Regions from separate parts of the Bradyrhizobium sp. WCU1 genome, predicted to be linked through region 4. Evidence: predicted binding sites of a transcription regulator. Region 4 holds the regulator's gene; each other region holds the start of a gene.
The links. The regulator LexA, encoded in region 4, represses DNA repair genes until DNA is damaged. The targets are predictions, from matches to a motif close to TGTTCNNNNTGTGTTCNG.
Positions count from the first base shown of each region.

Region 1: the regulator LexA is predicted to act here: its motif matches at 1,105-1,122, upstream of dinB (DNA polymerase IV).
Region 2: the regulator LexA is predicted to act here: its motif matches at 1,404-1,421, upstream of ACTUWL_RS13775 (helicase-related protein).
Region 3: the regulator LexA is predicted to act here: its motif matches at 1,289-1,306, upstream of ACTUWL_RS18715 (DNA recombination protein RmuC).

Region 1 covers NZ_CM130280.1:656,109-658,310, reverse strand. The annotation lists gene ACTUWL_RS03120 (hypothetical protein) at 91-384, shown strand; gene ACTUWL_RS03115 (hypothetical protein) at 596-862, opposite strand; gene dinB (DNA polymerase IV) at 1,183-2,202, shown strand, end outside.
Region 2 covers NZ_CM130280.1:2,971,706-2,973,907, forward strand. The annotation lists gene ACTUWL_RS13775 (helicase-related protein) at 1-1,197, opposite strand, end outside; gene ACTUWL_RS13780 (DUF3108 domain-containing protein) at 1,696-2,202, opposite strand, start outside.
Region 3 covers NZ_CM130280.1:4,033,469-4,035,670, forward strand. The annotation lists gene ACTUWL_RS18715 (DNA recombination protein RmuC) at 37-1,257, opposite strand; gene def (peptide deformylase) at 1,428-1,955, shown strand; gene fmt (methionyl-tRNA formyltransferase) at 1,989-2,202, shown strand, end outside.
Region 4 covers NZ_CM130280.1:7,020,923-7,023,124, reverse strand. The annotation lists gene ACTUWL_RS32960 (molybdopterin molybdotransferase MoeA) at 1-237, shown strand, start outside; gene lexA (transcriptional repressor LexA) at 482-1,186, shown strand; gene ACTUWL_RS32950 (hypothetical protein) at 1,451-1,879, shown strand; gene ACTUWL_RS32945 (hypothetical protein) at 2,044-2,202, shown strand, end outside.

The DNA of each region.
Region 1 (2,202 bases), 1.2 Mb from region 4:
TCCGAAACGGTCAGCCTGAACGGCGCGCTCGCGGAATGCCGCAGCGGCTTTCCGGATCAGATCGCGCAAGCGGTGGCGCGGGCCTCGTGCATGATCAAGGCGATCGGCCGCGTCCGGCCGCTGTTGCAGTTTCCCGAATGGCTCGATCGGGAAGACGCGCTGCGCAAGTCGTTGGCCGAGCAGGTTCAAGCAAGAACGATGTCCCTGCTCGAGCGAAACGTCCAGATCCAGAAGCTTCATTCGCAGTTCCTCGACGAAGAGCGCAGCAGGTTATCAACTGCGCCGGCCGACGCGAGCAAGCCGCCGGCGGCGGTCACGCAATGGCGACAATTCAACCCGGAGGGGTGTGGCCGGCTCGGAGGCGACGCCGCGACCTGTTATTGAAAAGTGCGATTTTCGGCGATTGCCGGGTGGCACCCATCGGTCCGAGTCGATGATGATCGACAGCGAGGGTCAGAAAGCATGCAGTCAAGCGGCAACTCGCTTCAGGTGAGCAACGAGACGGGGCCAGGCGTGAATGCCAGGCGCAGCGATTACCTTCGGCCCTGGCTGCCGCTCCTGCTCGCTGCCACTGCCTATCGTCCGCCCGCGCGGCTTAGAGAAATTCCCGAAGCCTGGAGAGCTCGATCACATGCTCGGGCGATAGCACATCGGGCACGAGGGGAGGCTGCGACCTGGTCCGGATCTCGTAGAGGTGTCGGGTCTTCTCCGGTTTGCCCATGAAGTCCCGGATGCATTGGTCGAGCGTTCCGTTGACGATCATATAGGGCGCGCGATCCTCTCGCCTGGAATTGCCGAGAGAAGGCCATTTGTAGAGGTAGGCCGCGGCCTGGAAGTCCACCTGATGAGAGTGGTCGGTCATGACAGGATATCTACCCGAAAAAGCGCGTTCGTCAAAGCAAGCCCGGCCGTTGGGTGCGACGCGATGCGCGAGCCGTGCGTCGTCGCGCTTGGACGCCGCGCGATCTGCAGCAGGCAACTCCTTCGACATCGCGCGAGCCGAGACGTGTCGAAATGGAGCGTGCGCCGACACCCGCTGACGAAACGGCTTCGCTTGGGACGCGAGCGCCCGCGATAAATTCCGGCTTGATCGGGCTTTAAGTATGTTCTTGTTTTGTTCTTACAGCTGTCGTAGAGTCCAGGGACCGGCAATCTTGCTCGGGTCAGGGTTGACGGATCGAGATGGCAGAAGCGGCCACCATCCTTCACGCCGACCTGGACGCGTTTTACGCGTCGGTCGAGCAGCTGCTCGAACCGTCGCTGCAAGGCAAGCCGATCGCGGTCGGTGGCGGAGTTGTGCTTGCAGCATCCTATGAGGCCAAGGCTTTCGGGGTGCACGGCGGCATGTCGGGACGGGAAGCTCGCCGGCTCTGCCCGCAGCTCATTTTCGTCGGTGGCCACTTCAGCGATTACCAACGGCTGGGTGACGCGGCCATCAAGGTGATCGGCGACTTCACGCCGCTTGTCGAGCGCATCTCGATCGACGAGGCGTTTGCCGACGTTGCCGGCTGCACGCATCTGTTCGGAGCGCCCGCCGAAATAGCCGCGGCGATCCGGCGGCGCGTGCGCACCGAGCTCGGCCTTGCGATCTCGGTCGGCGTCGCCCGCACCAAGCACCTCGCGAAGATCGCCTCCCAGGTCGCCAAGCCCGATGGACTTGTCGTCGTTGATCCCGACGCCGAGCTCGGCTTCCTGCATGAATTGCCGGTCGAATTGATGTGGGGAGTAGGGCCCGTCACCAGGACGCGGCTGGACGCGATCGGCGTCGCGACGATCGGCCAGCTCGCCGAATTGTCGGAGCGGACGCTGACCCGGCTGCTGGGTCCTGCGGCGGGCGAGAAGCTGGCTGCGCTGGCCTGGAATCGCGATCCGCGACAACTCAAACCGCATCGGCGCGCACGCTCGGCAGGAGCACAATCGGCGCTTGGCCGCAAGCCCGCGAGCGAACACGTCATCCGGCCGACGCTGCTTCATCTCGCCGACCGCGTCGCCACGCGGCTGCGGGCAAAATCCCGGCCCGGACGAACCGTGACGGTGCGCGTGCGTTTCGCCGACCTGAAGTCGGTGACGCGCTCGATGACGCTCGATGCGCCGGTGTGCACGACAGTGATCCTGGCCCGGCTTGCAGAGAGGCTGGTGCGCACAGCGCTTGCCGATCACCCCGGCGAGAAGTTCATTTCGCTGCTGGCGATTTCGGTGTCG
Region 2 (2,202 bases), 3.5 Mb from region 4:
CAGGAAGCCGTACAGCGTGGTCACGAGTTCGGCATGGGCGGCCGGCGACAGCTTTCGGTAGTCCGGAACCTGGCAGGCCTCCCATAGCCGCTCCACGGCCTTCGGCCCATGCGCCCATTCGCGCACCTCGGCATCGCGTGCGACATGTTCGAGCACGCGCTGGTCCTCGGCGACCGGCGCTCGCGTCAGTGCCTCATGATTGGGCGCCTGCGCCAGTGACACCTGGAGCGCGCCGAGCGAGGAGAAATCCAGCCTGGCGTTGCGCCACTGCAGCATCTTGACGCTGTCGAAGGTGTGGTTCTGCAGCGCATTGACGAGCTCGGGCTCGAACGGCGCGCAACGCCCCGTCGTACCAAATGTGCCGTTGCGCGTCGCGCGCCCGGCGCGGCCGGCGATCTGGGCGAATTCGGCCGGCGTCAGCCGGCGGAATTGATAGCCGTCATACTTGCGGTCGGAGGCGAAGGCGACGTGATCGACGTCGAGATTGAGCCCCATGCCGACTGCGTCGGTGGCGACGAGGTAATCGACATCACCGTTCTGGAACATCGCGACCTGCGCATTGCGCGTGCGCGGTGACAGCGAGCCCAGCACCACAGCCGCGCCGCCATGCTGACGGCGGATCAATTCGGCGATCGCGTAGACTTCATCGGCGGAGAACGCGACGATCGCCGTGCGCCGCGGCTGCCGCGTGATCTTGCGGTCGCCGGCGAATTCGAGCTGCGACAGCCTCGGCCGCGTGATGATCGAGGCGCCCGGCAACAGCCGCTCTATGATCGGACGCATTGTCGCAGCGCCCAGCAGCAGCGTCTCGTCGCGGCCGCGGCGGTTGAGGATGCGGTCGGTGAACACGTGCCCGCGCTCCAGATCGGCGGCGATCTGGATCTCGTCGACGGCGAGAAAGGATACATCGAGATCGCGCGGCATCGCCTCGACCGTCGAGACCCAGAAGCGCGGCGCCTTCGGCTTGATCTTCTCCTCGCCGGTCACCAGCGCGACATTGTCGACACCGGCGCGATCGACGATCTTGTTGTAGACCTCGCGCGCGAGCAGCCGCAGCGGGAGGCCGATGAGGCCCGACGAATGCGCCAGCATGCGCTCGATGGCGAGATGCGTCTTGCCGGTGTTGGTCGGGCCCAGCACCGCGGTGACACCAGCACCGGGCACGCGGTCATTTCCGAACGAAGTTGAGAAAGCCATATTTTGCAGGTGTTTCTTGTTGCGGCAGCCGACTGTCTGTCAGCCGTCATTGCGAGGAGCGAAGCGACGAAGCAATCCATCCATCCGCGCATACCCGAAGCATGGATTGCTTCGCTTCGCTCGCAATGACGGAAAAGCAGTCATGGACACCATCTGAGGCCGAATCTGTCTCACAATGCGACGCTTTCCGCGCCGTTCTTAAGCTTCGGAACGAGTCTAGAACGAATCGCGGCCGAATCGGTGACTCCATTCCAGGCCTGAAACGTTCACCGCAACATCTCGGGTAGGCTGACGGCGGCGGCACTAGATCAAGTTTGAGAGGGCTCCACAAGCAGGGGATATGCGGACTGAATTCCTTAAGTTCCAGGGGTGGCCGAGTCGAATCAGAACCGGGCAAGAGTCAACCGGATTCCATGACGTTTGTTGCATGCCGTGGCCGTGGCGCTCGCGCAGCGCCTCCGAAGCACCCTCTCCCACAAGGGGGGAAGCGAAGAGAGGCTACTGCGTCTTCGCCACGCGCGGCGGCGCGGCTGTGGTGACGAACGAGGTCGCTTCCAGCATGGCCTGGCCGAGCGGAGTCGGGATCGTCATGCGGAACGGCACCAGCAGGCGGGTGCCCGCGATCGGCACGAAGGCGATCTCGATGTTGCGCTGGGCGGCGAGGTATTTGATCACGGGGCGATCCGGGATGTAGCCCGAGACCGGCACGAAATAGAGCGCGCAGACCAGCGCCGGGCCGTGATAGCCGCGCTCCGCCTTGACGATCTCGACCCGCTTGAAATCGAGCTTGAGGTCGTAACGCATGCGGCCGTCGAACACGCCGGCGCCGGTGCGGCAGACATCCGGGCTCATCAGTTCGGCATTGCCGGGCGCACGCAGGAACGAGCCGGTCATCGGATCGAACACGTTCTTCTTCTGCGCGTCCGACACCGGCAGGCGGTCGGCATCGACAGGCGGCTCCGGCTCGATCGAAGATTCCTTGATGCCGCCATTGGCCAGCACCAT
Region 3 (2,202 bases), 3.0 Mb from region 4:
GCGATGACACCGGCTATGAGGTGACATCAGCAACGATCACTCCCCCGCCTGCAGCTTGCGCGGGGCGGGGAACAGGTCGGTGGCCGCGGGCTTGACGAAGCGCGGCACTTCGATCGGGGTCTCGGACTTGCTGAAGTCGAGTTCCTCGATACGGCCGGCGCGCTTCTCGATCTTGTCGGCGGAGATCAGGATCTGCCTGACGTCCTCGTTCACCTGGCCGAAATGGGTCTGCAGCTTGAGCACGCGATCGCGCAGACGGCCGAGATCATCACCAAGGTGCATCACCTCGTTGCGGATCTGGTCGGCGGCGTCGCGGATGCGGGCATCCTTCAGGATCTGCTGCATCACCTGGATCGCCAGCATCAGCAGCGAGGGCGACACCAGCACCACGCGGGCGCGATAAGCCTTCTGGATCACGTCGTCGAAACCGTCATGGATTTCGGCATAGACCGATTCCGAGGGCACGAACATGAGCGCGGTGTCCTGGGTCTCGCCCGGAATCAGATATTTCTCGGCGATGTCGCTGACGTGCTTGAGTACGTCAGTGCGCAATCGCTGGCTGGCGAATTTGCGCTCCTCGTCGCTGCGCGCATCGTGCAGCGCGGTCATCGCTTCCAGCGGAAATTTCGCGTCGATGCAAAGCGGGCGCTGGTCGGGCAGGAACACGACGCAGTCCGGCCGCTTGCCCGATGTCAGCGTGTACTGGAACTCGAATGAGCCCTTCGGCATGCCGTCCTGGACGATCGCCTCCATCCGCGCCTGGCCGAACGCGCCGCGCGACTGCTTGTTGGCGAGCACGTCGCGCAGGGTCGTCACCTGGGTGGTGAGCTCGTTGAGGTTCTTGTGCGCATGGTCGATGATGCCGAGCCGCTCGTGCAGCACGCGCAACGAATCCATCGTGTTGCGGGTCGATTGTTCCATCGACTGGCCGACCCGGTGGGTTACCGAGTCGAGCCGCTCGTTGACCGCGCGGGCCATCTCGGCCTGCCGGCCGGCTAGCGCCTGCGCGAAGGCATCAACCTTGGCGTCGACCCGTCCGGAGGATTCGCTCTGCGCCCGCAGCATCTCGGCGAGCCGCTCCTCCAGCTCGTCGGCGCGAATGGCCTGGGCCATCGCGAGTTCCGCGCCGCGCCGGCTGCCGCGCGCGATCACCATTGCGATGGCGAACAGCAGGATCAGCGCCAGCACGCCAAGCCCGATCAACGCGTCGGAGACGCGGACCGGAAGGTCGCCGATCATGAGGAGAATCTCGTTCATGCCGGTCCTTGTAGCCGATTCGCGGTCGGACGCGAACGAAGAGGGAACGCTTATGGTTAATGCTTCCCTGATTTTCTTGGTTAATGCAGCGTGAAGAAACGTGGTTAAGGCTGCCTTAACAGGCTCCTCAGCGCATTGACCGCATCAGGCCCGCAGCTTAAATCGCCGCCATGGCTTTAAGAGAAATCATCATCCTGCCGGACAAGCAGTTGCGGCTGGTGTCGAAACCGATCGAGAAGGTGACGCCGGATATCCGCAAGCTCGCCGACGACATGCTCGAGACCATGTATGACGCGCCCGGCATCGGGCTGGCGGCGATCCAGGTCGCGCAGCCGCTGCGGCTGATCACCATGGATCTCGCCAAGCGCGACGAGAACGGCGAGACCTCGCCGCAGCCGCGGGTGTTCATCAATCCGGAGATCATCTCGCATTCGGAGGAGCTGTCGGTCTACGAAGAGGGCTGCCTGTCGATCCCCGAATATTACGAGGAGGTCGAGCGCCCGGCGCGGGTGCGCCTGCGCTTCACCGATCTCGACGGCAAGCTGCACGAGGAGGATGCCGAGGGGCTCTACGCCACCTGCATCCAGCACGAGATCGACCATCTCAACGGCGTGCTGTTCGTAGACTACCTGTCGAAGCTGAAGCGCGACCGCGTGTTCAAGAAATTCGAGAAGGCCGCCAAGCGCGCGGCGGAGTAGGCGCGCCCTCCGACGCCGGAAGAATCTGATCGCATGCCTCTCCGCCTGATTTTCATGGGCACGCCCGATTTCGCGGTGCCGACGCTGCTGGAGCTGGTGGCCCATGGCCATGAGGTCGTGGCCGTCTACACCCGCGCGCCGAAACCGGGCGGGCGGCGCGGCCTGCAGCTGCAGCCGACGCCGGTCGAGCAGGAGGCGCGCCGCCTCGGCATTCCGGTACTCACGCCGAAGACGCTCCGGACGGACG
Region 4 (2,202 bases):
GTCCGCACCACCGCCCTGCTCGGCCGCGACCTCGCCGCCAATGATCAGCGCGAGGACTATCTGCGCGCACGTCTCGAGGAGAACGATGACGGCACGCTGATCGCAACGCCTGTCATGCAGCAGGACTCGTCGCTGCTCGGGAATCTTGCTGCGGCGCGGGCACTTCTCGTGCGTCCGCCGTTTGCGCCTGCTGCCATCAAAGGCAGTGAATGCGAGATCCTGACGCTGCCCGAGTGAGGGCTTTCGCGGCCCGCTCGTTGTGCGTTGCCCGATACGTTCACCTGAAATTAAGTGGTTGCGGAACACATATCGAACATATAGTGTCCGTTCATGATTTGTTTCGAGTACTGGTGTCTACAATCGGGAGGCCGCGAGGGAGTGCTTGCAATGAGCACCGTGCTTCGGAGGTCAGGCCCGGCGTGCAGGCCCCACTGAAGAGTCTCGGAATCGAACGACGCTATCAACCGGGGGAATACTCGAGATGCTCACGCGCAAACAGTACGAACTTCTGCGTTTCATCAATGAACGTCTGAAAGAGGCCGGCGTGCCGCCCTCCTTCGACGAGATGAAGGATGCGCTCGACCTGCGCTCGAAGTCCGGTATCCACCGCCTGATCACTGCGCTGGAGGAGCGCGGCTTCATCCGCCGCTTGCCCAACCGCGCCCGCGCCATCGAAGTCATCAAATTGCCCGAGCTGTCGGCCGGCGGCGGCAATGGCCGCCGCGGCTTCACCCCGAGCGTGATCGAAGGCACCCTCGGCAAGCGCACCAGCACGCCGCCGATCGCCGAGGACGACGGCAACCGGCCGGTCGCCGTGCCCGTGATGGGCCGGATCGCCGCCGGTACGCCGATCGAGGCGCTGCAGACCCGTAGCCACACCATCAGCGTGCCGCCCGACATGCTCGGCGCCGGCGAACACTATGCGCTGGAAGTGCGCGGCGATTCGATGGTCGATGCCGGTATCCTCGACGGCGACATGGCGCTGATCCAGCGCAACGACGTCGCCAACACCGGCGATATCGTGGTGGCGCTGATCGACGAGGAGGAAGCCACCCTGAAGCGCTTCCGCCGCCGCGGAGCGTCGATCGCGCTGGAGCCGGCCAACACGGCCTATGAAGTGCGCATCCTGCCGCCGAACCGGGTCCGCATCCAGGGCAAGCTGATCGGCCTCTACCGCAAGTACTGAATGCAAATACTTGCGGCGGCGAGGAACGAGCGGCACATCGGACCGTTCCTTGAAAGATAGCGTCACGCGCGGCTTCTCGTGCAGGCTGGCTGATGCGCTCCGATACCTCTCACGCAGCGTCGCGTGTTTGTGATCGGCGCGTTCGCGGAGCAGTCGTACAATCGCCCAGAAACGAGCAGACACTCGTTCGCTATCGTCCACTCTGGTAGAGGCCCTATGCCTCATGGAGAGGCACGGGTCGCTACCTCAATGAGGAGCCATCCGATGTGTGACTACAGTCTGCACGCCGTGGCATCGCGCCCCGCCATTGTCGGAGAGACGCTGATCACGACGACTTTCCGCGGCACCTCGACCCGCGGCTTTGCTTCGGAGAACGATCCCACTGTCGCGGTCTGCATGCTGCCGGGCACCGAGCTCGCTTTCGCCGAGAACGTTCGCTACGACAGCCGCTGGATCTGGACCAAGACGATGAACTTCCGCGTCGGCGTGTTCAACGAAGTCGAGCCCGACGTGCCGGATCGCCATCACGACGCGGTCGAATTCCCCGACGGCAGCCACGTGCTGGTGACTCAGCTTGTCGAGGGACAGCGCGTCAGTGTGCTACAATTGCCGGCATTGCATCCGCAGATCGAACAGAAGCCGAAGGTTGTGGAGCGGCGGCCCTCCGCATTCGCGTCGCTGTTTTTGGGTTGAACGCATCGTCGCCGCGGAAGGATCCATTCGGCGGCAGATGACCTAAGCGATTTCGAGCGCCCCCGGACGTCGGGTTCCGGGGCGCGTAGGGCGATTTGTGTCGACGGACGGCATTTGCGTCGGCGGACGGGTTGGCGCATCATCGTGCACGGAGGACGTGCGCGGTGGTCGATAAGGTCACTTGGCAAAAGGCTGGACGCGTCACGGAACCGGGCCGCTACATGTTCCGGTTCGGTTGGCTGACGGTCACGGCTGACGACCTGAAGGTCTGGGAGCAGTTTCCCGAGGCGGTGTTTACCCTCGTCAAGAAGCCCGATGGCGGC